Linked DNA regions of Psychrobacter arcticus 273-4. The protein of the gene in region 1 binds, or shares a complex with, the protein of each later gene. Links are inferred from orthologs where the notes say so. Each region holds a gene or a part of one and is shown on either strand. Other genes may lie near its edges.

Region 1 (15,398 bases):
GCATTATGATGAGTCACAAACGGACGCGCCACCGCACCACCTGGAATGGGATGCATCATAGGCGTTTCCACTTCCATAAAACGCTCATTCAACATAAATTTGCGAATACCGCTGATGACTTGGCTGCGTACCATAAAAGTATCACGGGTCGTCTCATTGGTCATCAAATCAAGATGACGGTTGCGATAGCGGGCTTCCACATCTGCTAAACCATGAAACTTATTTGGCATTGGGCGTAATGCTTTGGTCAATAATTGCATCTCTTCGATATGTACGTACAAATCACCTTTACCAGAGCGACCGATGTAACCTGATACGCCAACGATATCACCCAAATCTAGCGATTTGATGTCGGCTAACGTCTCTTCATCTAGCTCTTTGCGTGCCACATATAATTGGATACGACCTGTCATGTCTTGGATGACAATAAATGCACCACGGTTGAGCATGACGCGACCGGCGACATTCACCTGTGTTTTTTCGCCTTTAGCATCATTATCAGCAATTTCTTGTTTTGAGATACCCTCAAAAGCCGTCTGCAAGTCTTGCGCATAATCCGTACGTTTAAACGTATTCGGATACGGTTGTTTGCCTGAAGCAACGATATCCTCCAGCTTGGCTTGAAGCTGAGCAATCAGTTCGTTGGCGTCTTCTGGGATTTGCTCTTGGTTATTTTGCTGATTTTGATTGTTGGGCTTTGACATAACACTCTCAAAATTATTAGATAATTAAAGGAATAAACGAACATTAGAAATTTAAAATAAAGGCTTAAAATAAGAAGCCCAGATAAGGCAGCTGTCGTTGATGAAGACGTGACGCTACCAGCAGATAACCAAAACGCCATCAACATCGCAACAATAGTCAGCGCGATTTTGTTAAACGATCATACTAGCGAAGGTTTAGTTATCAGTTGCATTGTGTACGCCTCTTATTTTATAGGCTTATGAATCTCTTATTAAGCACCACCAACACTTGCCATCAAGTCCGCTTGGTGCTCACGTAACAACGCATCAAGGATTTCATCCAAGTCACCTTCCATAATCGAATCAAGCTTATATAAGGTCAGGTTAATACGATGATCAGTCATACGGCCTTGCGGGAAATTATAGGTGCGGATACGCTCTGAGCGATCACCGCTACCAACCAAGTCGCGACGTATCGTATCAGCTGCATCTACCTGTGCTTGAACTTTGACTTGCTGAATTTTAGAAATCAGCATTTTCATGGCTTGCGCACGGTTTTTATGCTGACTGCGTTCTTGTTGACACTCTACCACGGTACCGGTTGGAATGTGCGTCAAACGTACGGCTGAGTCAGTGGTATTCACGTGCTGACCACCGGCACCGCTTGAGCGGAACGTATCAAAACGAATGTCGGCTGGGTTCAAATTAACCGTGTCATCAATCTCAACTTCAGGCATAACAGCGACGGTACAGGCTGACGTATGCACGCGACCTTGGCTTTCAGTATCTGGGACACGCTGCACACGATGCACGCCAGACTCAAACTTTAGGCGACCATAGACGCTATTACCAGACACACGGGTAATGATTTCTTTGTAACCCCCATGTTCACCTTCATTGGCTGACAAAACCTCTAAGGTCCAGCCTTGAGCTTGCGCATACTTTTGATACATACGGAACAAATCACCAGAGAAAATTGCCGCTTCATCACCACCTGTCCCTGCACGAATCTCCAAAAATGCTGGTACTTTATCATTAGGGTCTTTTGGCAGCATCATGACATTAAGTGCTTCTTCCATCTCTACAATAGTATCGCGAGCACTGTCAATCTCTTCTTGCATCATCTCTTTCATGTCAGGATCTGAAGCTTCTTTTAGCATAGCTTCTGCATCAGCCTGATCCGTTTCTGCACCAACATAGTTCTGCCATAAAGTGGTGATATCCATCAAGTCACTATGCTCAACGGACAGCTCACGGAATTTATTGTTATCATTGATGACACTCGGGTCTGATAATAAGGCAGTGACCTCTTCATAACGGTCTACCATCTGGTCTAAACGCAGGCGTAAGGATTCTTTCATAAAAGGACTTTTAATTGAATAATTGAAATAAGACCGTGATTATAGCAAATTTTTGCGCTTAAATTAAAACCTCTCAGCAATCTTGTCAATATATGGATAAACTTTTCTGCTAGCTCCACAATATCGACGCTTTTTTCTAATATAGTTGAAATACTTTAAAGTCGCTACCGTATTGCTGGTGTAAATTTTTTGCAGCCTCTGTCTGCGTAGGCACAGCCAGCAAGAAAAATTTGCACCAGTAGTACCTGTTGTATCGATATTACTGTTCACCTACTATAATTTGAATACAGCATAAGCTTTGCTTAAAATTTGAGTAAAAAAAATAGCCAAGAATATTCTTGGCTATTTAGATAAGGATGAGAGATCAAGATTAAGATTTAAAAATTAGACCTTGCGGACGATTACCGACCCAATAGAGTAACCGGCACCAAACGAGCAAATAACACCCAAATCACCTGAGGCAAGGCCATCTTTATAGCGATGGAAGACAATCATTGGGCTGGCTGAGCTGGTATTGGCGAATTCAGCAATGACACTTGGCACAATAGCTTTGTCTGCTTCTTTACCGATGACCGTACGCAAGATTAAATCTAGCATATTGGCATTGGCTTGATGTAGCCACATCATTTTTACATCAGAGGTTGGGATATTATTCTCTTGTAGATGCTCAGTGATAACTTCTGACACTTTTGGACAGACTTCACGGAAGACCTTACGACCATTTTGCAAGAATAATTTATCGGTTACTGGCTCTTTAAGATCAGGATACATATCGGTCTGCGCTGCCAAAAACTCTGAGCGATCCATAAACCCGTATTCATTTTTGATGTTGGTCGAAAACTGAGTAAATAGCTTAGCATTCAGTATCTCGTAGCCTTTTGGCGTATCGAGTTCTTCGACGATACAAGCGGTTGCAACATCACCAAATATAAAGTGACTGTCACGGTTACGCCAGTTTAGGTGAGCTGAAGTAATTTCAACGTTGACCACAGCGACGCGCTTAGCAAGACCTGATGCGATAGAACCATGTGCTTGTGATAGACCAAAAGTCGCTGCACTACAAGCCACATTCATATCATAGGCAAAGCCGCCCACCATACCGATCGCATTTTGAATCTCGATAGAGACGGCTGGATAAGTACGCTGAAAGTTTGAGCAAGCAAGGATGATACCATCTAAGTCATTGGCCTCAAGTCCAGCATCAGCTAAGGCGTCATTTAACGCAGCCACACCCATTTCTGCCATGATAGACAGCTCTTCGCCCAAGTTACGATAAGCGATAACAGGTGCCATGATTTCAGGGTTTAAGATGCCGTCTTTTTCCATCACATAGCGTGATTGAATACCAGATACTTTTTCGATAAAAGCCGCTGATGAAGGCTGAAGTTCAGTAACGGTTCCTGCTTCAATGTCAGCCGCGTGCTTTGCATTATAATTTTCAACATACTGGTTAAAGGACTCTACTAGTTCTTCATTACTGATGCTAAAAGGAGGGATATACAGGCCTGTGCCTGTGATACAAGTCGTCATGATGCGCTTCCTTGTCTACTACTATAGGGCTTGAAATAAGCATAAGGTGAAGTAAAACAACAGTCATCTGATTTTGGGTGAATGACTGTAAACTTAAAATAAGTGCCTTTATTATGCCTGAATATTATTATATTTCTAATACTTTGTTACAAATAACTGGCTTCTTGCCAAGAATAAGTAAAGATTGGCTTCATTTTGCGGCAGCGGCGCTATAATCCGCCTTGCTTACTCACGTTATTTGTATAAATAATTGGTCTGCATTTTGATGGTCTAAATCTCTATTAAGAAATATCAAACTTATTCCCTATTTTGGAGTGTCAATGGTGGAAATGTTGAATGGGTTGGGGGGATTACCGGGTTACCACGGTATTTAAAGCTGTTCTATTTTATGAAAAATCTCACTTACTGATTGTAGGAATTATTTTTGAAAGTCACGCTTTATACTCTGATTGCGTTCATAGCATTTGCAGCAAACTCTCTATTTTGTAGGATGGCTTTAGCAGAGGGTGACATAGATGCTTGGAGATTTACTATCATCCGCCTATCAAGCGCGGCTGTTTGCTTGGGTATTATCATGGCATCTCAGGCGTACTACTTACGACATCGAGCATCAAAGATTGGTCAACCCTTTGATAACAGACTATTAAGCGAAAAAGGTAGTTGGCTGAGCAGCATAAGCTTAGTGATTTATGCGCTGTGCTTCTCAGTTGCTTATGTCGAGCTTGAGACTGGCACTGGGGCGCTGATTTTATTTTCAGCGGTTCAGCTCACCATGATTGGTTGGGGTATTTATAAAAAGGAGACATTGAGTCATTTGCAATGGATTGCCTTTGTTGTCGCTATCGCAGGGTTTGTCTATTTGATGCTACCGTCGGCGGCGATGCCTTCATTACTCGCTGCCATGCTAATGGCAATCAGCGGTGTAGCATGGGGTATCTATAGCATACGTGGCAAAATCTGTCTCTCACCGCTGCGAGCCACAGGCTTTAATTTCATCAGAAGTCTGGTAGCGATACCGATATTATTATTCACTGGTTTTATATATCAAAACATTATGGATGTGCAACTCATTCATTTAGACAGTATCACCATGGAGGGGATATGGTTGGCGTGTGCATCAGGGGCAGTTACCTCTGGTATAGGCTACAGCATCTGGTATATGGCAATGCCTTTATTAAAAAATACGCAGGCGGCCGTTATACAGCTTTGTGTACCTGTGCTTGCAGCATTACTGGGCGTAGTGATTTTGTCCGAACCAATGACTTTAACTTTTATAGTAGTAAGTGCTGTCATTTTGAGCTCAGTATTGGTCTTTATTTTAAATAAACAGCCATATTAATCACAATATAAGGCGCTTATGCTGAAATGTTGTCTATAATGCTCATTTGATGCGACATCGCAATAGTGATAACAGGGTTTTTATAAATATCACAGGTGATGGACGTTTTTATCAGGGCCTTTATTGAATGACAACCACTACTCGCCAAGAATATGACTTACTCGGTCATCGCGATGTTCCGTCTGACGCTTACTACGGCATCTAAACCTTACGTGCCTCTGAAAATTTCACCGTCAGCGGTGTACGCTTACATCAGTTCTCTACCTTTATCCGTGCCTTTGCTACTGTTAAAAAAGCCGCTGTCATTGCCAATCGTGCTTTAGAGATATTGGGCTATGAAAAAGGGCGATATCAGCATGTGCATCCAAATAACCATGTCAACCTTTCACAGTCGACCAATGACACCAATCCAACAGCGTTAAATGTCGCATTAGACGACTACTGTACACGTCTGTTAGATAAGATGGCAATGCTGCATCAAAGCCTAGTCAATAAGAGCATCGAATTTGCCGACCAATTAAAAACGGGTCGCACCCATCTACAAGATACGGTACCGATGACAGCAGGTCAAAAGTTTAATGCTTTCGCAACAATGGTCAAAAAAGAGATGGCGCGTATTGAGTCAACTCGTGCACTCTTTCACGAGATTAATATGGGCGGTACGGCTATCGGTACTGGCTTAAATGCGCCTGCTGGTTATTCAGAGCTGTGTGCTGAGACCTTACAAGCGCTAACTGGACTTAGTGTGGCTGCGATACCGCCGCCCGCCATCAGCGCCGCTGAACAAATATCCATAGCTAGTAGCACACGCTGGGCATACCAACGCTTGATGATCAGTACTCATAAATACAGAGAAGTCCATTATTGATAAAAGCATCGACAAAAAGCCAATGCGTCACGGCGACTTCTTCGATAAGTATTACTTCTGGAAAGGCTTGTAAGGTATGAGCTTAGCAGCCAGTGTCATGATAATGTCTAAGATATCCATATAAGCGGTTGAATAATCTTTTTGATAATACAGGCAATAGTGTCATGCTTTTAGCAAATGGTAACTAAAAGCATGACCATAAAAGTTTGCGAACGGTTATTGAAGTGCTTACCTTTGCTAGCTCATTTTATCCCATATCTTACTAAGACGCTTGGGTGATACCGCCATACGGGTTTTCATCGGCTGAGCAAACAGTTGAATGCGATACTCCTCGACCATCCAGCGGTAATCGCTGATGGCTTTATCATTAGCACGTCCTGCCAGTCGCTCCATATGCAAATCGAGTGCATAGACACCATCTAGGTCAGCTTCGATATTGTGCTCAAGGCGGTCGATACGAATCTCTAGCGCCTCCAGATAGCGTGGATACTGTTGCCAGTGGCTGTAATCCATGCGATAAACAAAATCAGCCAAATGTAAATCTCCTAACTGATCCTCAATATCTTCGATAGACTCACCAAATATCTCTCGATCAAGCATCAGCAGGCTTTGGCGGATACGCTGCCAGCGGGTATAGACGTTTTTGAGCGTTTTTATGATCGTTTGACCGATCAGCAAGAAGTTACTTAGCACCACATCGAGCGTTTGGCTGTATTCTTCAGGAGTAAATGGCAACTCCTCGCTGAGCCCAACCGCAATATCATCCGCACTTTCAGGTATGTCTGCCGTATGATCAAACAATACATAATGCTCTTCAAGCGCTGCATCTAGAGTCGCATCAATGATGATGGTTTTCAGCTTTTCCATATCACCAAGGGGCGCAAATGCCAGTTTGAATATGTTATCGACTTGACTAGTCAGCTGTTTTTTCTTTGACCCAAGTTTGCTTTTGATTAAGGTTAAGACCCCAATACGGTGCGCCTGCAATGCTGCGTTGACATCGGTATATTGATGGATAGATACTGCTTCACCTGCCTCGTCAGTGACCAAAGCGGCGAACTGTTTCATGACCACGCCTGCGCTATGATGGTTTTTACTAAAGGCGAAGTGTTCAGGAAATTCTGTATGCGCGCCTTGCTGCTCATTCACCGCTTGGCGAGTCTGAGAGGCATGGCGAATCTGCAATGTTTGTAGATCGCGACCTTTTTCAATGATACGGTTCTTATCATCAACCACGCAGATTTGCGGCTGCAAATAACGATCAATACTAGACGGATTAAAATGCTCTGGGGTGACCGACATAATGCCACGGCGGTTAAGTGCTTGGCAAAGCTGTTTTAATAATCCCTGTCCACCCGCAGGCTGCAACTCATCAAACAAACTATCGGCAGTATCAGGAATAGGTACAATCTGACGACGAATGTCTTTTGGTAATGATTTCAATAATTGCAGGACCAGCTCAAAACGCCAGCCCGGTACGCCCCATAATAGCTCAATCGCGTCAAGCTGCGGTAGCGCGACAAGCGGCACACGGATGGTCACCCCATCGTCATCGCTTGCTGGATCAAAGATATAGCGTAATGGCAGTTTTAAATCGCCAAGCTTCCATATTTCTGGAAAATCGCCTGTAGTCGGTGCTTGGCTATTAAGCACGTCCTCATCGGTAAAGAACAGGTATTGAGTATCGGTTCTTTCAACCTCAACACGCCAGTCTTCAAACGTTTTACGGCTTGCAATATGCTCAGGAATTTTTTTATCATAAAACTGATACAAGGATTCTTCATCGACCAATAAATCACGGCGGCGTAATTTATCCTCAATGCGTTCAATGTCAGCAATTTTATCCATATTGTGCTGTAAGAATGGTGCTTGTCTACCTAAATTTCCAGTAACCAGACCATCTCGAATAAATATCTCGCGCGACTCACTTAAATTGACTTGCTCATAGTTGGTCAGCTGCTTACTGATAATAATAAGACCGAATAGACTAATCTGAGCATAAGCTTTGACGCGACCGGTTTTTTTCGACCAATGCGGCTCGAAGTAGTGATATTTTAATAAGTTACCGGCAGCCGAGATAATCCATTCTGGCTCAATCTTGGCAACAGTGCGCATAAATACTTGTGAGGTTTCGACCATCTCAAACGCCATGACCCACGGCGGTATTTGCTTAAATACCGTACTGGCTGGGAATATTTTGGCTTTTTGCTGACGAGCTGCTAAATATTCGCCACGATTTTCAGTTTTATGGGCGATAATGGACAATAAGCCTGTCAATAAAGCTCTATGCAAATTGGCATATTTAACCGCTTTTAACGCTTCATCATCGACGCCCGTTGGATCACTATTGGCTAATTCAGCATTTTCAGTATTAGATTTGGGATTAATAGCATCATCATTCAGTTTAAGCTCGGTAACCATTTGCACCAGCTGGCGATGGGTCTGCTGCCACTCACGTACCCGCGGAAAGCTAAGATAGTTTTTCTTAGTAAACTGTTTTCGCTGATTGCCAGACAACTTATTACCGTCCTCGTCTTTTTCAAACAGCGCTTTCCATAAACTTAAATAAAATAAGAAGTCGGAGTCATCTTGGCGGAATTCTGCATGCTTTTGATCGGCTTGAGTGCGCTTATTCGCCGGACGCTCGCGTGGGTCTTGCACCGCAAGCGCGGCAACCACAATCAGCATTTCACGGATACAGTCAAAGTCGGAGCCAGCGACTAGCATACGCGCCAGCCTTGGATCGATTGGCATACGTGCCATCTGTTGCCCGATACGAGTCAATTTTAAATGATCGAGACCTTGTCGTTTTGACTTATTGCTTACATTGCTAACCGCTTGCTCATCTTTTTCGACAATCGCGCCAAGCTCATTTAGCAGTTTATGCCCATCGGTAACTAAACGACTATCAGGCGGCTCAATAAATTCAAAGTCATCAACGCTACCTAGGCGCAGATTTGCCATCTGCAAAATAACTGAGGCTAAATTGGTGCGTAAAATCTCAGGTTCTGTAAATTCTAGACGACCAGTAAAATCTTCATCACTATATAAGCGAATACAAACGCCCGGCGCAACACGACCACAACGACCTTTACGCTGATTAGCGGCTGCTTGCGATATTGCCTCAATCGGCAGGCGCTGTACACGTGAGCGATACGAATAGCGTGAAATACGCGCAAAACCCAAATCAATCACATAACGAATACCGGGTACGGTCAATGCCGTTTCGGCGACGTTGGTGGCAATAACAATGCGCCGACCGCGACCTGAAGGCTGAAAGATACGCTGCTGTTCTTCATAAGTCTGACGTGCAAACAATGGCAGTACTTCGGTATGCTTAGGTCCATGACGCTCAAGCACCTCTTGTAGCTCACGTATCTCAGCTTCAGTCGCCGCAAATATCAAAATATCTGCTTGGTCAGCATGACCTTTATTTTGTGCATCGCTAAAGCATTCCTCTACAGCAGCAACGACCGCACGCGGCAGGTTCTCTTCAAAATCGTCATAGCTGTCATCATCCGAGCTGGTTACCGGCTCATCTGTCAAGGGACGATAACGCACTTCGACAGGGAAGCTTCGTCCTTCAACATTGAAGATAGGCGCCGGTATGTTACGCTTCAGCTTATTGTCATAGCGGCTAAAGTATTCACTAAAGCGTTTGGTATCAAGCGTTGCAGAAGTAATAATAACTTTTAAATCAGGGCGCTTGGGCAGCAATTTTTTAAGATAACCCATAATAAAGTCGATGTTTAAGCTACGCTCATGTGCTTCATCGATAATAATAGTATCGTATTTACTCAAAAAACGATCATGACCCAATTCAGCCAACAAGATACCATCAGTCATGAGCTTAACGACTGATTGTGCCGTGCCCTGCTCATTAAAGCGAATCTTAAAGCTGACAGTATTCCCCAATTGCTCACCCAACTCTTCCGCAATTCGGTTAGCGACACTTCGAGCTGCCAATCTTCGTGGCTGTGTATGTCCTATCTGCCCACGTATACCACGCCCTGCTAGCATTGCTAATTTAGGCAGTTGGGTCGTTTTACCTGAGCCTGTCTCGCCAGCGACAATAATCACTTGATTATCTATAATGGCCTGGATTAAATCATCAGCACGTTGACTAACGGGTAAATCTAGATTCAGTTTCTCTGCCAATTTGTTTGGCATACTATCTATACGCGCTTGCACCGCTTGTTGTGAGCGGGTTTTTAACTGTTCATATTGAGCGCGTTTTTTATCCAAATCATTGCTATTTTTAGCGTCGTGTTTGTCATCTGTATTGGTATTTTGATTAGCAGCCGGCTTTTTAGACGATTTCGCACGTGCCAGCTCACGCTCAAGGCGACTGAGATGATACTCATCTTTTGCAAGCACAGGTAACCTCTCAAAAGAAACAGCGTTTTGAGGTTTTGTATTCTCTTGCTGTTTAGTGTTTACATTAACGTTCAAATTTTCAGCTTGTACATGTTGGTTGCTTTCTTGATTATCTCTTAGAATATCAGGCATATTTACTTAGGCTATTTATTGTTTGGAAGTGGTTAGATTATGGGGATAATTGAGCGGCGATTCAAGTGACTCGTATATGGTCTAGACTGGCGTTACTACTGATAAATCGTTTACGTTATATATATCGTCTATATCTATAGTTGAAATACTTTAAAGTCGCTACCGTATTGCTGGTGCAAATTTTTCTTGCTTGCTGTGCCTACGCAGACAGAGGCTGCAAAAAATTTACACCAGCAATACCTGTTGTATCGATATTACTTTTCACCGACTATACCTCTTAGATAAACCTAGTCAGCTAATAGTCATTTCAATCTGCTTTGAGTCGCTAGTAGACTAATGATAGCAAGCATACAGACACTATTGTTACTCTTAAATGAAAAACCCAATGTTCAAGAGTCACTTAAACATTGGGTTTTTTCGGTTATAACTCTCTTGACTAATAAGTTATAGCAAGAAAAAATATGCCCACAAACCTAGTACAAATGTAGCAATAACATTAAGTATAAGACCAACACGTATCATCTCTGTCTGCTTAATAAGACCTGTACCAAAGACAATAGCGTTTGGTGGAGTGGCAACCGGTAGCATAAACGCACAAGAAGCACCGATACCGATAATCATTACTAATATTGCAGGTGGCAGACCCATTTGCTCAGCAATGGCAGCAAATACAGGGACTAACAAGGCTGCAGAAGCAGTATTAGAAGCAAATTCTGTCAAGAATATAATGAATGCCGAGACTGCAAGTACCACTACGATAAGCGGTGCAGAGGACAGTCCATTAGCAACTGCTTGACCAAGAACCAAAGATGCTCCTGAAACTTTTAAAACCGTTGATAGCGCAATACCACCACCGAACAACATGAGTACGCCCCAGTCGGTGTTATCAGAAACTTGCTTCCATGACACCAAACCTAAGCTGACCACCGCTGATGCCGCTAACAGCGCCACAATAGAATCAACATCATCAATATTAAGTGCTTCACCAATTTGTTTCGAGAGTATCCAGCTCAGCGCTGTTACGATAAAGACAATAATCGTTAGCACACGTGGCTTATTCCATGCAATAGGCTCATCTTCGTTAAGCGTTACTTGACGATTAAGGTTAGGCTTAAGGAACCAATACATTGCACCGAGCAGTAATGGCAACAGCACTAACATCATTGGAATACCAAACTTCATCCAATCGACAAACGCGATATCAAGCGCTTTGGCAGCAATAGCATTGGGTGGCGAACCAACAATCGTACCCAAACCACCAAGGCTGGCAGAATAAGCAATACCTAATAGAACGAATACAAAAGTACCACGGTCTTTTTCGCGGTCAACCTGCGTTAGAATACCAAGCGCCAGTGGTAGCATCATCGCTGCAGTAGCCGTGTTCGATATCCACATCGATAAAAATGCGGTTACCCCAAATATTAAGAATACCGCATTTCTAAGATTGCCACCTGACATTGATAGAATCTTGAGCGCAATCTTTCTGTCTAATTGCTGCATATGCAGCGCTGCCGCTAGCGCAAAACCACCAAAGAATAAATAAATTATTGGGTTGGCAAAGCTTTGTAAGCCGATTTTAGCATCGAAATCCGGTAAACCGATCAGCGCTCCTATGACAACCACCAATATCGCTGTAATCGTCACATGTATCGCTTCGGTTAACCATAACACGCCGATAAAGAACAACATGGCGAGGCCTTTATTGGCACTAATATCGTACGGCAATACATTATATATAAACAGACTGATAACCGCCGCCATGGCGACAACCATCAATCCTTTACCTGTACCTTTCGGAAAGGTATCCGTAAATAAATACTCGTTGCCATCGTTAGGAAGATGGCTATCTAGTTTTTTCTCTGACATATAAATGCCCTTATTGTGCCCAAAGACAGTGTTAAAAATTATAAATATAAATACGTATTTCAGCAGTTAATGACAGCTTTATAATTGTGGCTACCAAAATACGGTGCCATCATAACAGAAATATTATCAATATAGACATTATGAATAACCCTATCAAAAGTATGGTCTTCGTCTCATTTATCTAAAACTAATTGGCTATATAAATATACTTTTAAATCTAAGATCTATTTTAAAGAACCATGAGTCGGGATGATACAAAGTTACATACCATCACTAAATATGCTCATATTTTACCTGTACAACTCATAAGCTGTATCACATACTTAGTTGGTGAATAACACGTTAATAAAAACAAATAGGAGCCCCTCATGGCAGATGACAATAAAACTGACTCAACGACTAAAATGGCACCAAAAGATATCAACCAAGATGGATTGGCCAAAAAAGATCAGCAGCGCACCGACGATTCTGCGTTAGATATGATGCAAGGGTTGCATGAACACGAAGACCATAAAGAAGACGATAAGTAATCTATGTCGATTTGATTGAATAAAAACAATAGCGTCTGATTGTTAGATAGCACTTTTAAACATAAGATTTAAAAATGAAAAGCGCTCATCAAACTGATGGGCGTTTTTTTCTTGGCTGTCTTTTTTCTGGTAGATTGTCTGACACATAGTTGTATACGAACGCTGCGCTCAAAACAATAGTAATGGGCAAAAACAAAGCGCCATAGCCCACTCTGGCATATAAAAAAGCGCCTACGGCACTACCAGCGCAAAAGCAGTACCAAATAATTGCCTGAAACCCTAATGTCGGTTTACTGATGCGCCGACCAGCGAGCCAATTACCGATGGCAGCGCCCATATCTGAAGTTAGCCCTGTTAAATGCGTGGTACGAATAACTGCCCCGCTATATGTCGCAACCATCGCGTTTTGTAAGCCGCATGCCATAGCGGCGGCAAGCTGTCCTAAATAATCATGCTGCTGGTATAACCAATAGCTCAGCAATAACAATGCCGCTTCCATATAAAGCGCACTGCCATAACGCCGACCAAGCTTCAATGACGTCTGACCGATGACAAAGCCACTCAAAATTGCCCCTGCCAAAAAAGACAATAACAGCGCGCCGATATACAAAATACTGCGAGCATCCAAATACGCAATCGCTGCTGCAAATAGGCTGACGTTACCCGTGACATGAGAGACCGATAAATTGGTAAATCCCATCAAGGCTGCCGTATTAACGCAGCCTGCACTAAATGCCAGTACTGCTCCGCCCCAAAATATCCATCTTGGCAATCTGGTTATCATATTCGCCGCCTAATGGCTCATCAGCAAAAAGCCCATAGTATAACCAAAAAAGACAGCCGATTGGCTGCCTTCCTTATTTCTCAATATGAATGATTGAGAATCACCTTTTAACTATTTCGTCTCATCAAGCATCATTAGCTGCTCGCTGATGGCAACGGTATTAAAACCGGCGTCAACGAACATAATCTCACCGGTGATGCCTGATGCCCATGGCGATAATAAAAATAGCGCGGCATTACCAACTTCAGCTTGAGTGATATTGCGCTGAAGTGGCGCAATCTTTTCACTGATATCGAGCATTTTACGGAATGACTTGATACCACTTGCTGCAAGTGTACGAATAGGACCTGCCGAAATCGCATTGACACGAATGCCCTCACCGCCCATAGAGGTTGCAAGATAGCGAACACTGGCTTCAAGACTCGCCTTTGCCATACCCATAACATTATAATTTGGCAATACTGAAATACTACCCTCATAAGTCAACGTCAGCATCGAGCCGTGACGCATGGCTAATAACTCGCGCGAGGCTTTTGCCAATGCCACAAAGCTATAGCTTGAGATATCATGCGCAATATGACTGCCCTCACGGGTTGTCGCATTGACAAAATCACCATCAAGCTGATCCATTGGTGCAAATCCAATCGCATGTACCACACCATTAATGCCATCGCCCCAATGCGCAGTTACTTGCTCAAAACAAGCAGCAATAGACTCATCTGATGCCACGTCACACTCAAGGACTAAGTCAGCCTCAAACGCTTCTGCTGCCATATCCACACGTTTTTTGATTTTGTCATTAGGATAAGTCAGGATTAACGACGCACCTTCGCGATGTAGTGCTTCAGCAATTGCCCAGGCGATAGAAAGCTTGCTGGCGATGCCGGTGACGACAAAACGCTGTCCTTGTAGTAGCATAATATTTCCTTTTAAGTCAATTTAGGTGATTTAAATGATAGATTATTTTTAATAGTTGGCTAACAAATAGCGAGTGAAAGTACAAATTGAAAGATGACTTATTATACACGAATTGATTTAAGTAAACAGTCGTAAACCGTATTTGCTTACACTGTATTAATGCCTGATCCCGCTTAATAATACCATCTAATATTGATAAAACGGTTAACTACTAGCCACAGCAGTATGAAGTTAAGTAGATTTCAAGTATAATCACAGCCCTTCCAGCTTGCACAATTTTTATAAAAATCCTTTACAACCGTTGTTTGTAACCAAGGATTTAGCGTTAAGCTACACCCACATTTTGGATGGCTGCCAAACTTATGAGCAATACCGCAACAATAGCATCAGATTATCAAGAAAGCATCGAATCCTATCGTCAGCTCATCGCCTCAACGGGTGAGGACTTGCATCGTCCAGGACTTGAAGACACCCCAACACGTGCCGCCAAAGCGTTTGCGCATTTGACCAAAGGATATCATCAAAGCTTAGATGAAGTGGTCAATGGCGCTGTATTTCCATCGACCAATCGCGAGTTGGTTTTAGTACAAAATATTGAATTTTATTCATTATGTGAGCATCATATGTTGCCTTTTCATGGTGTTGCGCACATTGGTTACTTACCAAACGGTCAAGTATTAGGACTGTCTAAATTTGCTCGTATCGTCGATATGTTCGCTCGTCGTTTGCAAATTCAAGAGAATTTGAGTGAGCAAGTGGCACAAACTATTATGGATGTGACTGGCTGTCGCGGTGTAGCTGTGGTAATGGATGCGGCCCATATGTGTATGATGATGCGCGGTGTTAATAAGCAGCACTCCACTACGCGTAGTACGGCTATGCTAGGTGAGTATGTACATGATAACCAAGCACGCAATGAGTTTTTAGATGCTGTACCAAAGCGTAGACCTGCTTTCTAATATACTAAAAACATTAAATTAAAAACGTTAAATTAAAAACGTTAAATTAAA
Region 2 (15,233 bases), 230 kb from region 1 along the record:
TGAAGCGAAGCCTGCCATGAAACCGGGCAGTGTTGAGACGTCGCCTATGGTTGGCGTTTATTACTCAGCCCCTAGTCCTAATGACCCACCATTTATAAAGGTTGGACAAAAAGTACAGGCTGGTGATACGCTTGGTATCATCGAGGCAATGAAAATCATGAACCCCCTTGAAGCGACTCAAAGCGGTGTCATTGACGAGATATTGGTCACTAATTCTGAAGTTGTACAGTTTGGTCAGCCTATCGTACGCTACAAAGCGTAACCAGATTTGCCAACCTTTACTTCGTTATGATGGAGAGCCTGCTATTTATCAGGCAATATCACTTTATAGTACTACCTAGGCTATTTTAGCTTAACTTGATCATATCTAAGCTTAAAGATATCAACGTTAGATAATCACTAGGTTAGATAATCACTAGGCTTAATAATAAAGTTTGATATTGCTCAATATAGCGACTCCATTAAAAAACGCCGCTTCAACAAGGATGACCCCATGATAAAAAAACTGCTCATCGCCAATAGAGGTGAGATTGCCCTACGTATCGTTCGCGCCTGTAAAGCCCTTGGTATTGAAACCGTCGGTGTTTACTCTACGGCTGATGCCAATTTGATGCACTTACGCTTTGTTGATGAAGCCATCTGTATTGGAAAGCCCAATGCCAATCAAAGCTACCTGAATATCAATACTATTTTGACCGCTGCTGAAATCACTGGCGCTGATGCTATTCACCCCGGTTATGGTTTTTTGGCTGAAAATGCTGAATTTGCTGAACGTGTTGAAGAAGCTGGGTTAACCTTTGTAGGTCCTACTGCAGATCATATTCGTCTGATGGGCAATAAGGTTTCCGCTATCAATGCCATGAAAAAAGCGGGTGTACCGACAGTACCAGGTTCAGTAGGTGCTGTGACACTACACAATGCTGAAGAGCAAGCACGCAATATTGGCTTTCCTTTGTTGATTAAAGCGGCATCGGGTGGCGGTGGTCGTGGTATGCGTGTGGTTGAGCGTTTTGAAGAAATTATCGGTCAAGTACAAGCGGCTAAGCAAGAAGCGGAGCTATGGTTTGGTGATGACACGGTTTATATGGAACGTTATCTACAAAACCCACGCCATGTAGAAATACAGGTGCTCGGCGACGGTAATGGCAATGCCATTCATCTATATGACAGAGATTGCTCATTACAGCGCCGTCATCAAAAAGTTTTAGAAGAAGCACCTGCCCCTGATATTCCTGACGATGTCCGTCAACCTATCTTAGATGCTTGCGTAAAAGCATGTAAGCTGGTCAACTACCGCGGTGCCGGTACTTTTGAGTTTTTATTTGAAAATAATGAATATTTCTTTATTGAGATGAACACTCGTGTGCAAGTTGAGCATACCATTACTGAGATGATTACAGGCATTGATGTGGTCGTTGAGCAATTAAAAATCGCAGCTGGCTACGGTTTATCTTATCGTCAAAGTGAGATTGAAATTCAAGGTCATGCGATTGAATGTCGTATCAATGCTGAAGATCCAGTGACGTTTATGCCTTCACCTGGTACGGTCACTCAGCTGTATTCACCTAGTGGGGCTGGTGTTCGCTTTGATTCGCATCTTTATCCTGGCTATGAGATTCCAAGTTACTATGATTCTTTGATTGGTAAGCTTATCTGTCATGGTCAAACGCGTCAGCAAGCGATCTCTAAGACGCTACAGGCACTTGATGAATTGGTTATCGAAGGTATCAAAACTAACATCCCTATGCATCGTGATGTGATTTTATCAGATGATAATTTTGTCCATGAAGCACAAAATATTCATTATCTCGAAAGAGAGCTGTTAACTGCTAATAAAGAAAAAGCTAACTTGTGAACTGATTAAATATTGGTATCAAATACCTTTATCATCAGAGCTTGTCATCATTAAAAAAACCGCTATCTGCACAGATAGCGGTTTTTTTAATGATGACTGCGATTAAAGCTAAAGTAAGGTAATTAAAGAGCATTCTACTACTATGGCAGGATTCTATTAAAATTCATAAAGCACTCTGTCCCATCAGGATCAGCACACCACTGCATCTGATTGCCATCATGATTTAAAAATGCAATCAACGCCTCATTGCTCTGATCTATCTGACTGCCTGAGCAATCTACTTCATTGTTATCATAAACGGTTTTGATAGCAATGATAGGTAGCCCCTCTTCACGGTGCGTAATCAAATAACGTCCATAAGTCCACTCTTTACCACTGACCGACCACATCTCATTATCAGCAGCAAAATTGTAAAGCTCACGGCACTGAGCGGACTTCTTTGCTGATGCAATGCGTTTTTTACTGGTATCTGGTTGAATATTAATGAGGCGTTTTTCGTTTTGTGTGAGTAGCCCTGCACCGGCGTCTATTTTGGGTTCGTTACTTTTAACCTGACTCTTATCTTTTAACACCGCTTGACGAGCCTCAGCTTCTTTGGTCATCGTGATACTACTGTTTAAATCAATCTCCCACTGTCCAGCAATCGCAGGACTAATATGTGTGGTAATGGTCGGCTTACTAACTGCTTCGCCATTTACTGGCAATGATGCCAAAATAGCAGCTAATGAAAATGAAGCAAATGAGAGAGGTTCCATAATTAACCTTGTTATTTATACTATAATAATAATAATGAATACTATGTACATTAGCGTAAGTCTTAGTCACCGAAAACACAAGTAACATTATGCTATAGTCGGTGAAAAGTAATATCGATACAACACCTACTACTGGTGCAAATTTTTCTTGCTTGCTGTGCCTACGCAGACAGAGGCTGCAAAAAATTTACACCAGCAATACGGTAGCGACTTTAAAGTATTTCAACTATATTAAGATTAAGCTTTAACCCCTCAGTGATAAGCACACTTCAGTAAAATTGCCAACTTAGTTTTAAACATTAAAAAAATAACGCCATGGCTCTCATTTGCTTATCGCAATGAGTCATGACGTTATATTTATAGAATATTAAACTTATATGCCTAAATATTTAAACTTCTGGAGTACTTATATATTAAGCAGCAGCGGTACTGACTGCTTGAGCAAAAGCTGATAATGCGCCTTTCAGCATGGCTGATACGGTACTGCTACAAGTACCAATACCTGAATATACTTCACCATCTACATTTAGCTGGATATAAGCCGCCGCATTGGCATTGGTTTTATTATCGCTATTATTATCATCGTCGATACCATTTCCACTATTGTGCTGCGGATTGATCACGTGCTCAGCGTAGTTGATGACATGTATTGCTTTGCCCGTGTGCTGCGCTAATCCATCGATAAAGGAAGATAATGGACCATTACCTTTACCCTCAATAGTAATGGTGTCGCCATTCATCTGCACTTGACCATCAAAGTAGACCTCGCCACTTTTATTATTGACCGTATAATCTAAAAGCTCAAAACTGCCTTGCTGTAGATAGGTATCTTCAAAGGTTTGTAAAATTTCATCATTTTGCAATTCACGAGCCGCTGTTTCAGCTTGTTTTTGTACCACACCACTAAAGTCAATTTGCATCCAACGTGGTAAGTTAAAGCCATAATTGCGCTGCAAGATATAAGCAACCCCACCTTTGCCAGATTGACTATTGATACGTACCACATCTTGATAACTGCGACCGATATGCGCCGGATCAATTGGCAAATAGGCTACATCCCAGATGTTTTCAGTCTGCTCGACATGTTTCTCATTATAGTCAAGGCACTTTTTGATCGCGTCTTGATGTGAGCCACTAAAGGCAGTAAACACCAGCTCACCCACATAAGGATGACGTGGATGTAAGGGTAAGTTATTACATTCGCTAACGACTTGCACAATCTCGCTCATGTTACTAAAATCAAGCTCTGGATCGATACCTTGGCTAAACAAGTTCATCGCCATGACCATAATATCCATATTGCCAGTACGTTCGCCGTTACCAAGTAAGGTACCCTCGATACGATCTGCGCCAGCAAGTACACCAAGCTCAGCAGCGGCAACCGCGCAGCCACGGTCATTATGCGTATGCAAGCTAATAGTCACATGCTCACGCTTGGCAAGGTTGCGACAAAAATACTCGACTTGGTCAGCGAATACATTGGGCATTGACGCTTCAACAGTCGCAGGTAAGTTTAATATTACCTCTTGACCATTTTCAGGCTGCCAAACATCACAAACGGCATCACAGACTTCTACTGCATATTCAGTCTCAGTTTGACTAAAGCTCTCTGGTGAATACTGGAATATCCATTCTGTTTCTGGATATTTTGCCGCATATTTCACCAATAATTTAGCACCAGTAATAGCAATCTCTTTGATTTCATCTTTATCTTTGCCATATACTTTTTCGCGTTGGATGCGGCACGTTGAGTTATAAATGTGAACAATGGCACGCGTTGCGCCTTTTAATGACTCAAAAGTACGAGCAATCAAATGTTCACGTGCCTGCACTAACACTTGCAAAGTCACGTCATCAGGCACATGATTTTCTTCAATCAATTTACGAGCAAAATCAAACTCTACTTGCGCCGCTGAGGGAAAACCTATTTCAATCTCTTTAAAACCCACGTCTACTAAGGTTTCAAAAAAACGCATTTTTTGCTCGATAGTCATCGGATCAATCAATGCCTGATTGCCATCACGCAGATCCACACTTGCCCATATCGGTGATTTCTCAAGCGTTTTGCTCGGCCATGTGCGATCTGGCAACAAAGGCGCAAACGCAAAAGGACGATATTTACGGAAATCGAAAGCGGCTTTTTTTGGTGTGCTCTTTGCAGCTGGAGTCACTACAGGGCGTGTTGCTTGGTCAGACATAATCAATCCTTAGATGGCATTAGGTTTATATTTATAGTGAGGCAATCAATACCAAAATCCTGCTTTATCATACGAGATAATACTAACTTATGCCATTATAATAACAAAGTTTACAAGGTGAATATCGGCTTTATAACAAGTATATTTGCATATTATTAGTGAAATAATCCAGATTAATCACTATAATTGGTTTAATTCACTAATAAAAGCACTCGTTATGCAACATACTCATTCTAATTATCTATTAGCTGCAGATATTGATGACACTGATAAACGACTATTACGCTTATTGCAGACCGATGCTCGTATGAGTATTACTGAGCTTGCTGAGCGTGTTAATCTGTCGGCAACCCCTTGCGCGCGCCGTGTTAAACGTTTAGAAGATAGGGGTATTATCACCGGTTATCATACCCAAACCGATGTCCAAAAACTTGGCTATCCCTTGGCAGTGTTTATTGCTATCAGTATGGACCGTCACACGGCTGACCGTTTTGAGCAGTTTGAGCGGAAGGTTAAAAGCTTTGATGAAGTCATCAGCTGCAGTATCGTCACTGGTCGCACGGAGGATTATTTAATTAAAGTACGCGTACGTGACATGGCACACTATGAGGAGTTTTTATTACATAGGTTAAATCGTATCGAAGGCGTGGCACAAGTCCATACCAGCTTTGAGCTGCGAGAAGTATTTAGCCGAAGTATGGTGTAATTATGGTGACGTAATCCGCTTAAATGATTGTTTGTTGCAGCCGCGTGGTTTGACGCCAGAAAAAGAACACCAAAACCAGTCCTATCAGCAGTCCTATAGCCGCCGCCAATAACCCTGCATTAAAATTATCATTTTTACCAGCCAGCGCCACCGTCACCAATGGTCCTATGAACTGCCCTAGCGCATACGCCAACGTTGCCAGGCCCATGAGTAGGTTTGAATAAATGGGATTGATGTTTTTAATAAGTGTCAGCGTCATAGAGACCATACCGACAAAGGTCAATCCTAAAATCATGGCGTTACCATATAAGCCAATAGCGCCATCAATCCCTATAGGCAAATACATGCCAAACGCTTGCAATAATGTCAAGCCCATTAAGGTTTTAACCTCACCAATACGCTTGGCAAGGGCGCCCCAAATCGGGTTTGAGAGCATGGCAAAAATACCTACCACCAACCAAATAGACAGTCCAGCAGAATTTTGAGTGGTCAAGCGCTGAGCTACCATCACCGGCAAAAAAGTCGCAGACGTGATATAACCAAATCCTGCCAGCACATAACTGGTCAACAGTAAGGCAATAGGCTTACTATGACCTGCCAGCGCCTCGTATAAAGAGTGCTTAAAATTAATATAGGTTTGATATAGTGAAGAGTGTTGATTGCTTTGCGCTGTTTTTGAGCTTACTGATGTTGGGCCAGACAAAGCACTAATAGCAGACGGGCGTATGGCATACAGCAGCCATAAAACGGGCAAACCAATCATTCCAGCGACTAGCCAAATCACATCGAAATGATAGCCAAGCGTCAGTAACCACCACGTCAGTATGGCCGAGGCACTGATACCGACACCGATACCCGCATAATGTACTGCCGATAGCACCGAACGGCGCTCATGACTAAGGCTTTGAATCACCAAAGATGAGCTTAAAATCATTGCCACACCACTTGCGATACCTGATAACAGCCGAATAACATACCATAAATTTAATGACATATTTGGCACGACCAACAGCATGGTAGTAATGACACTGACTATCGTCCATAAGATTAGCATGTGCCATGTTAAACGCTGCGGCACAAACATCGCGATAAGCGCGCCAATAAAATAGCCGATATAGTTGATTGAAGCAAGCCAACCTGCAATGGTCGTTGATAGCGACAATTGCAGCATAATATCAGGTAAAGTGGCTGTAAATAAGAAGCGCCCAAACCCTATTACCACTGCCAGACAATACATACCAATCAACGCAATCGCCGTTTCATTGGTGATAATAATAGCAGCACGGCTTTTGAGAGCAGTCATCATGACAGAGCCATTTTGTGGCAAAAAGCACACAAATCCTTTTTGTTAGAACAGTCAAAAGTAATTATAAACGAGTGATTAAAAAAGCATTATGTCTGGTATAGTAAGCCCAGTATAAAAACGATACAGCGGGACTGGAATGAATTTTTTGCAGCCTCTGTCTGCGCAGGCACAGCACGCCAGAAAAATTTATACCAGTGCCGCGTCAAAACATGATGTATCTACTTTATTTGGAATCGACTATATTTAATTCTATAGGACATTGAGTATTGGATGATTTTCTTGATCATTTATCTCAGCTTTTCCTAGCATCTGCACGCGCTGATCACTAAACATATCCATATCAGGCGCAAGCGTACGCATAAAGCGGTCAAAATAGAGCATCTGCTTGGTTAATAAGGCAAAGTCACGCGGGAAATGAATACCATGACGCTTGCCGACCTCAACAATCTCTAACATCATTGTATTCAGCTCATCAGCCTGCTCTTTAGTATTAAAAGGCACACCACTGGTAAAGGCTTTGTCCTCTGCCATGATGGTTTTCATCATACGCTGTAAATCATTACCCAATGCCACCACATCAACCTGATTGCTGCTATGGGTCATCTCCATATCTATCATATGGCGTGCCATCGCATAATAATCATTGTCCTGCATCGCTTGCATCATGCCCATGCAAGCGTGCCAGCTTTCAGCCTTTAATTTGCCGACAATACCAAAATCTAAAAATCCGATACGTCCATCGGTTAATAGCATTAAATTACCCGCATGCAAATCTGCATGGAAGCTATTACACAGCATAAGGCTTGCAAACCACGTATTTAGTGTATCTGCCATTACTTGCGCAGGATCAGTACAATACTGACGCATCAGAGACTCATCTACCATAGAGACACCGTATAAGCGACTCATGGTCAACACACGCTTGGTAGTGTGCGCTTCATATACCTTAGGTGCTACTACGCGTGTATTGCCTGATACCGCCAAAAACTGCTGGAAATCGCGAATATTTTGCGCCTCAGCGATAAAGTCTGTCTCTGCAAGCATACGCAGACGAATCTCATCGATAATTGGCGCAATACTGGCAAATCTCATCGAAGGCATCAACAGCTCAACCAACTTAGTCACGCCATGCAATACACCTAAATCCGTCTGCATGATGGTCTCAACATCAGGCTTCTGCACTTTTAACACAACTTCATCACCATTATGCAAACGCGCCGCATGGACTTGGGCAATAGAGGCTGACGCTAGTGGCTGTGAGTCAATATACGCAAACGTCTCTTCAAGTGTAAGACCATTAACCGCAAACTCTTCTTTTAATACTTGCTCAATATAAGCATAAGATAGCGGTGTGGTTTGATCCAAACAGCTCTGGAACGCTTGCACGTAATCACGGGGAAATAATGACGGCGTACTGGCAATAAACTGCCCTATTTTGATATAAGTGGTGCCCAATTGCTCAAATGTTTCTTTTAGTAGCATGGCATCAGGTTTTTCGCCTTTTGCCACTCTAAGCGCTGACAGGCCAGCGATACTCACCGTTTGACGAACACGATTAACGACATTAAAGGTATGCTTTAATAAATGCGGACGATGTATTTTCATAAAGACAACTGTGCTTATATAAAGAATATGTGAGGATGGGTAATGATAACGCTCAAAAGACAACCGATAAAATTAAGAAAGGCTATTGCAGACAGGACACTCTGTATCTTTTCGGTAGCCCATCAGCCGCTGCTGCATCTGACGACCATCCCATATTAACAGCTTATTCTTCAGTGGATTTTTGGTTAAACCTAAATATTGCAGAGCGGCATTGGCTTGTAGATTACCCATAATAGCGGTAGTACTGGCAAGCACCCCCGAATTGGCACAAGTACGCTCGTCAGCCGCCGCATCAAGTACCACTGAACCAAACACACAATGATAGCAGCCGGTACTTAGCTGTGGTTCAAACAGTGCCAATTGCCCTTGCATCGCAATAGCAGATGCCGATAATAATGGAATCTGATAACGCACACTGATACGATTGATAATATCACGAGTAGCAAAATTATCGGTACAGTCTAAGAGTAAGTCAGGCTTGCCAGTTGCCATATCAAGTAACTCATAAGCATTGTCTTCGCTCAAACGCGACACCGTACCGCGAGCCGTTATCAAAGGATTGATACGCATCAACATTTGCGCCGCTGTCAGCGCTTTAGGCTTACCGATATCATCAGGTAAAAATAGTGTTTGCCGTTGTAAGTTACTGGCTTCAATTTCATCGTCATCAATCAGATGAACGTACCCCAATCCTGCTCGCACTAAGGTTTCAGAAGCCGGACAGCCAAGCCCCCCTGCGCCTATTATGACGATACGTGATGATTTTAAACGTAGCTGCGCATCGATATCCCAGCCATCGAGCAATATCTGCCTTGCATAACGCAGCAGCTCATCATCTAATAACATCTCTGTTTCTACAAGCTCATTCATATTTATAACCATTACTTAAGATTAAAGCGAATGTTTATTAAACTGCCCAAGCGTCATTCTATCGTTTCCGCCAAAATCTTTAATCGTTCGTATATTATCGAAGTGATTGTCCGCAAATAATTGGCGCACAGCCTGCCCTTGATCATAACCATGCTCAATCGCTAGCAGCCCGCCTACTTTTAGATATTGTGGTGCATAATAGACAATATGTTCAATATCAGCCAAGCCATGATTTGGGGCACTCAAAGCACTGATAGGCTCTGCTAACAAACCTGCTAAATGCTCATCCGCTTCATCAATGTAAGGCGGGTTAGAGACAATCACATCAAATAACTGCTCATCTTGAGTAGGCAATTCGTCATACCAGCTACTATGGACAAACGTCACTTCAACAGCATTACTGACAGCATTATGCTGCGCAATTTTTAGCGCCTCTAGCGAGAAATCAACAGCAACGACTTGCCAGCTTACTTGTTTTAACGTATCAGCCAGCTTTAACTCGTGAGCCAGGCTAATGGCAATACAACCAGAACCGGTTCCCAAATCTAGCAATCGCATTGACTTTAACGTTGGCGTTGTACTAAATGGTTGACTTTTTATCCAATCTAACACTGTTTCAACCAAAACTTCAGTATCGGGTCTGGGAATCAAGGTATGTTCATTAACGGTAAAATCAAGCGACCAAAACGCCTGTGTGCCCGTTAAATAAGCCAATGGTGTACCTTGCTGCATCTTAGTCATACCAGCATTAAATCGCTCAGTCTCACTATCACTTAGCTGATAGTTATCATCAGTTATTAAAAATAGCGCGGGTTTATCAATGACATATAACAGCCAATCAGTTATCCAAAACTGCGGAATAGCGGCATCTGTAGCCGCTTTTTCCGCTTGCTGTTTGATTTGCCATACTGTTACGTCTGCTGCTTTTTGCGCTGTCATAACTGACTCTTAATAATTATATCTGTTTTATTTTTAGAACCTGCGCCCTATTCTGACGCACGCGGTGGCTTATTAGTGTTGGCCAAATTAGAATTTGCTTTGGTTAATTCGACACCTTTATTACTGCCACTATTACTGCCATCATCGTAAATATCATCGTTGTCACCAATGACGATATATTTATCAACATAATAAATCAGCGCTAAAATAGGAATGCCAATCAAAAAGGTGAACATAAAGAAAAACTGATAACTGGTGCTGTCAACGATAGTGCCTGAGTAACCGCCCACCACTTTTGGTAGTAATGTCATCAGTGATGAAAATATCGAATACTGTACGGCCGTAAAGCGAATAGATGTTAAGGCAGATAAAAAGGCAATAAATACGGCACTGGCAAGACCAGCAGCAAGGTTATCAAGGATTACTGCCAAATACATATACGGCAAGCTCCCAGGATGGTATGTCAGCAGAATAAATAATAAGTTGGTCACGCAAGCAAGGACTGCTCCAACCATCATTGCGCGCATGATACGCATTTTTTGTGCTAATAGGCCACCTAAAAAGCCACCGGCAATCGCCATAACAACGCCCACCAGTTTAACGGCGTTAGCAATGTCAATTTTAGTAAATGCCATGTCTTGATAGAAGACGTTAGAGATAACCCCTGCCACAATATCGGAGATGCGGTAAAGACCAATCAGCGCTAATAATAATAACGCCTTTTTACCGTAACGGCGGAAAAAATCAGCAATAGGCTCAATCCATGTGGTCTTAGCAAACTCTTGCTCTACAAGGTTGGCTTTTACTAAGCCGTAACCGATAGCTAAAGCCGCTGCCAAGCTCGATACCATACGCACCACTTCGATTAAGAAGCCTGCGAACACACTTTCTGTCTCAGGTAAGACCAAGCCCGCATTAGCAAATACCAATACAAAACCTATGACTGATATAGCAAATACCAATACCAGACGCGTATATTCTGACGTTTTACGCTCAACGACCACTTGTTGTCTAATCGGCTCATGAATCACTAAGGTTGTAATAACCCCAATACCCATGACCGCTGCCATAATCCAGTAAGTATTGCGCCAAGCCTCATAGCTATAAAAGCTCTCGGTAGAACCAAAATAATCGGCTAAATATAACGCCCCAGCACCAGCGACGATCATCCCGATGCGGTAACCGGTCACATACATGGCAGACAATACCGCCTGTAGACTTGGCGGTGCCAACTCAATACGATACGCATCAATAACGATATCTTGCGTCGCTGATGAAAAGCCAAGCAGTACTGCACCCACTGCCATCAGAACTAAGCTACCTTCATTCGCTGGGTTGACACTCGCCATAATACAAATGGCCGCAATAATCATCACCTGTGAAACCAATATCCAGCTACGCCTCCGACCTAAGAGCTTGGTTAATATCGGCAATGGCACCGCATCAATCAGTGGTGCCCAAATAAACTTAAAGGCATAACCAAGCGCAGCCCAGCTAAACATCGTCACTACGCTACGATCAATCCCTGCCTCACGTAGCCATAACGATAAGCTAGAGAAAATCAGTAAAATAGGAATGCCGGCGACAAAGCCTAGAAACAGCATGATAATCGAACGCCGATCAAGATAAGCCTGCAAAGATTCGCCAAATGACTTCTTGGCAATGGGAGGATTGGGCGGAATAGGTTGGACAGCAGACATAACAACTCACCAAAAATTTAGACAAAAAATACGACAGTGCGCTACCTTTTATCCAAAAACCTTATCTACTGGCAGTATGCCATCGAGACTATCAGGATAAAAAGGGACAAAAAATCGCCTAGCTCTGTACAAAGAAAATGACATTTGCTGCAAAATTAAATTATGGTACTTGAGAACGCCCAAATTGACTAGATATTTTTGCAATAACCACCTGATTGGAGATAGGTACTGTACCCCATATCCCAACTTCGTAATCTCATGTATCTTAACCTTTCTCAACTATAAACCACCCTCTACTTTTTTTGGTTTATTCATATTAGATTTTTATTTGACTTATTATCTGAACGATTTATCTATATTCTATATATGTATAAATAGATACCTATTTATTATATACAAGAATAATAGCTTTGTTTTACACTACAGCCTTGTTATGTTTTTTGGGCGTTTTAACTTTTATAAAGACGACTGACTCTTTATATGATGGGATTAACTTATGGCAATCGACGTAGTGGTCAATCAGCGGCATCTGCAAATTCAGCTTAAGCAGTTAGAGACAGTGTGGCATACAGTCATCAACGGCTATAACTTAAGTCAGGCAGCCACAGTACTGCACACCAGCCAATCAAGTCTATCAAAGCATATTGCTGCGCTTGAGAATCAGCTCAAAACTGAAGTATTTGTGCGCCAAGGCAAACGATTAACTGGACTTACGACAATGGGCACTGCGCTCATGCCGCATATTGAGTCTATCTTTGCTGAAATTCGTACGATTGAAAATCTCAGCCTCGACTTTAACAATCCAAATGTGGGTACATTGACGATTGCCACGACTCATACTCAGGCACGTTATGTATTACCAGAAGTCGTGAAAGAGTTTAAAGAGCGCTTTCCTAAGGTTAATCTCATCCTACAACAGGCAGATCCTGAAACCATCGCACAGATGGTGATACGTGGGCAGGCCGATATTGGCATTGCCACCGAGTCCTTGCTACATAACAACTATCTACGCTGCTACCGCTATTATGACTGGACGCATCGCGTCATCGTACCAAGCGATCATGAACTTGCAGGACTGGAATCTATTGATTTACCGACCCTGGCTAGCTATCCAATTGTGACTTATCACGGCGGCTTTACGGGGCGCGGCGCCATTGACAAAACCTTTAGTGACGCCGGTCTTGAGCCAGATATCGTACTGGCTGCTCTTGATGCCGATGTGATTAGTACTTATGTAGGCTTAGGTTTGGGGATTGGCATTATTGCCGAAATGGCATTTGAGCCAAGCCATTATCAGAATCTAACGGCCATTCCGGTCGACCATTTTGGGCGCTTTACCAGTTGGATGGCAGTACGTGATGACGCAGAAATTCGTCAGTATGGTCGAGCCTTTATGGAGCTGTGTCAAAAACAATTCAACAACTAAAACACCCCTACCAAACAGCTAATCTGAACCTACCCCACCTTTACCGAAATTATGCATAAGTGATAGAATAGAGTCTGAAACGTTATCCAACGTTTGATTTATTTTTTATAATGCATGTACTGCTGGACGCCTACACATCTAATTATTACTGGGTGTCGATCACTGCATGTTCATTTGCTCTTATGTAAACAGGTGGTACCGCTCATGGAAAAATTCGTAGCGATCATTATGGCAGTTTTTGCCGCCCCCTTGCTTATCGGTGGCGCTTATCTGCTCTCTTTAGGCGGTAGTCCATACTATCTCTTTGCTGGCATTGTCATGCTAGCGACAGCATTTTTATTGTTCAAAAAACATTGGAGTGCTTACGGGCTCTACGCTATTTTTATAGTAGCGACTATTGCTTGGGCTCTTTGGGAGTCCGGCTTTTATTGGTGGGCACTGGCACCTCGTGTTGGCTTCCCATTGATCTTTGGTCTATTAATGTTATTGCCGTGGGTATCTAATAAGATGCGCGGGCAGCGCGCTCAAGTAGCGACAAGCACTGCTAATAGTGCAATAACTCCAAACACGGTTAAAAAGAATCCTCTTTATTATTGGGGGTTGCTCGCTAGTGTGGTTGTAGGTGCACTCCTTTCTTTTGGGAGCTTAGCAAACAACGCCACGGACAAGTTAGGTGAACTTGATTTAAGTGCCTCTGATAAAGACACCTCTACAAATCTTGGCGATTCATTATCAACTGGCGAACAAACACCAGATGGCGAATGGAGCGCATATGGCCGTACTGACTATGGCCAACGCTACTCTCCTTTGACTCAAATCACCACTGATAATGTCAAAGATTTAGAGCTGGCTTGGCAAATTCAAACGGGTGATGTTAAAGGCCCTAACGATGTTGGCGAGACCACTTATCAGGCAACGCCGTTAAAAATCGGCAATGCGCTGTACTTATGTACGCCTCATAACTGGGTAATGGCACTAGATGCTGACTCTGGTGAGACACTATGGAAGTTTGATCCAAAAGTAGAAAAAAACCTACAACGCCAACACCAAACCTGTCGAGGTGTGTCTTACTATGCTGGTCAGTCTGGCACGGATAGCACTCCTCCAGTGGCTAATAATGAGACAAGCAGTACCATTAGCAATGCAGCTGTCAGCAATCAACCCGCTGCAACCAGCGATATGATAGTGCAAAAAATTGCTGGTAATACCTTTGAAAATGCATCTAAGCAATGCGATGCTAAGATATTTATCCCAACTTCTGATGCCAAACTATATGCACTCGATCCAAATACTGGGCAACGCTGTCAAGATTTTGGTGAAGATGGCGCATTAGATTTGATGCACAATATGCCATTTACACAGGCGGGCTACTACTATTCGACGTCGCCTCCGATAGTGGTAGGCAATACGATTGTTGTGGCAGGGGCCGTCAATGACAACTATGATGTAAATTCACCTTCTGGTGTTATCCGTGCTTATGATGTCAATACTGGTGAGCTATTGTGGAACTGGGATTCAGGCGACCCTGACAACACCGCGCCTTTTGATGTCAATGATCCTACTCAGACGTACAAAACCAGCTCGCCAAATTCATGGGCGATCGCTAGTGCTGATGAAGAGCTTGGTTTGGTTTACTTCCCTATGGGTAACCGCACGCCAGATCAGCTGGGCAGCTACCGAAACGCTGCTGAAGAAAAATATGCAACCTCTGTTGTCGCGTTAGATATTAATACAGGCGAAGCGCGCTGGGTACAGCAGTTTGTCCATCATGATCTTTGGGATATGGATACACCTGCTCAGCCAACGTTGCTTGACTTAGATACAGCTGATGGCGTCCAACCTGCTTTGGTTGTACCGACCAAACAAGGTGATG

What was found.
Region 2: the proteins of prfA (region 1) and prmC are in contact, whole or in part, in a crystal structure (PDB 2B3T), measured with the Escherichia coli proteins. The link is inferred for Psychrobacter arcticus 273-4 from one-to-one orthologs.

The regions. Positions count from the first base shown.
Region 1 is NC_007204.1:1,236,272-1,251,669, reverse strand. The notes cover bases 1-2,957. They hold prfA (peptide chain release factor 1), read right to left. Parts: upstream 2,045-2,957; coding sequence 956-2,044; downstream 1-955. Other genes in these bases: PSYC_RS05490 (beta-ketoacyl-ACP synthase III), read right to left, coding at 2,429-2,957; lysS (lysine--tRNA ligase), read right to left, coding at 1-704. In the rest of the region: more of PSYC_RS05490, read right to left, coding at 2,958-3,574; PSYC_RS05485 (DMT family transporter), read left to right, coding at 4,149-4,913; PSYC_RS11930 (lyase family protein), read left to right, coding at 5,272-5,781; ATP-dependent RNA helicase HrpA, read right to left, coding at 6,019-10,290; PSYC_RS05470 (SLC13 family permease), read right to left, coding at 10,735-12,156; PSYC_RS11665 (hypothetical protein), read left to right, coding at 12,525-12,686; PSYC_RS05465 (YoaK family protein), read right to left, coding at 12,775-13,470; PSYC_RS05460 (enoyl-ACP reductase FabI), read right to left, coding at 13,582-14,388; GTP cyclohydrolase I FolE, read left to right, coding at 14,751-15,347. UniProt on the Escherichia coli protein: Peptide chain release factor 1 directs the termination of translation in response to the peptide chain termination codons UAG and UAA.
Region 2 is NC_007204.1:1,469,590-1,484,822, forward strand. The notes cover bases 8,276-11,067. They hold prmC (peptide chain release factor N(5)-glutamine methyltransferase), read right to left. Parts: upstream 10,235-11,067; coding sequence 9,317-10,234; downstream 8,276-9,316. Other genes in these bases: PSYC_RS06400 (ABC1 kinase family protein), read right to left, coding at 8,276-8,425; PSYC_RS06405 (HesA/MoeB/ThiF family protein), read right to left, coding at 8,498-9,295; PSYC_RS06415 (AmpG family muropeptide MFS transporter), read right to left, coding at 10,282-11,067. Outside these bases: accB (acetyl-CoA carboxylase biotin carboxyl carrier protein), read left to right, coding at 1-262; accC (acetyl-CoA carboxylase biotin carboxylase subunit), read left to right, coding at 494-1,855; PSYC_RS06380 (hypothetical protein), read right to left, coding at 1,996-2,610; leuA (2-isopropylmalate synthase), read right to left, coding at 3,024-4,808; PSYC_RS06390 (Lrp/AsnC family transcriptional regulator), read left to right, coding at 5,026-5,514; PSYC_RS06395 (YbfB/YjiJ family MFS transporter), read right to left, coding at 5,534-6,820; more of PSYC_RS06400, read right to left, coding at 7,070-8,275; more of PSYC_RS06415, read right to left, coding at 11,068-11,934; PSYC_RS06420 (LysR substrate-binding domain-containing protein), read left to right, coding at 12,431-13,360; PSYC_RS06425 (membrane-bound PQQ-dependent dehydrogenase, glucose/quinate/shikimate family), read left to right, coding at 13,565-15,233. UniProt on the Escherichia coli protein: Methylates the class 1 translation termination release factors RF1/PrfA and RF2/PrfB on the glutamine residue of the universally conserved GGQ motif, i.e. on 'Gln-235' in RF1 and on 'Gln-252' in RF2.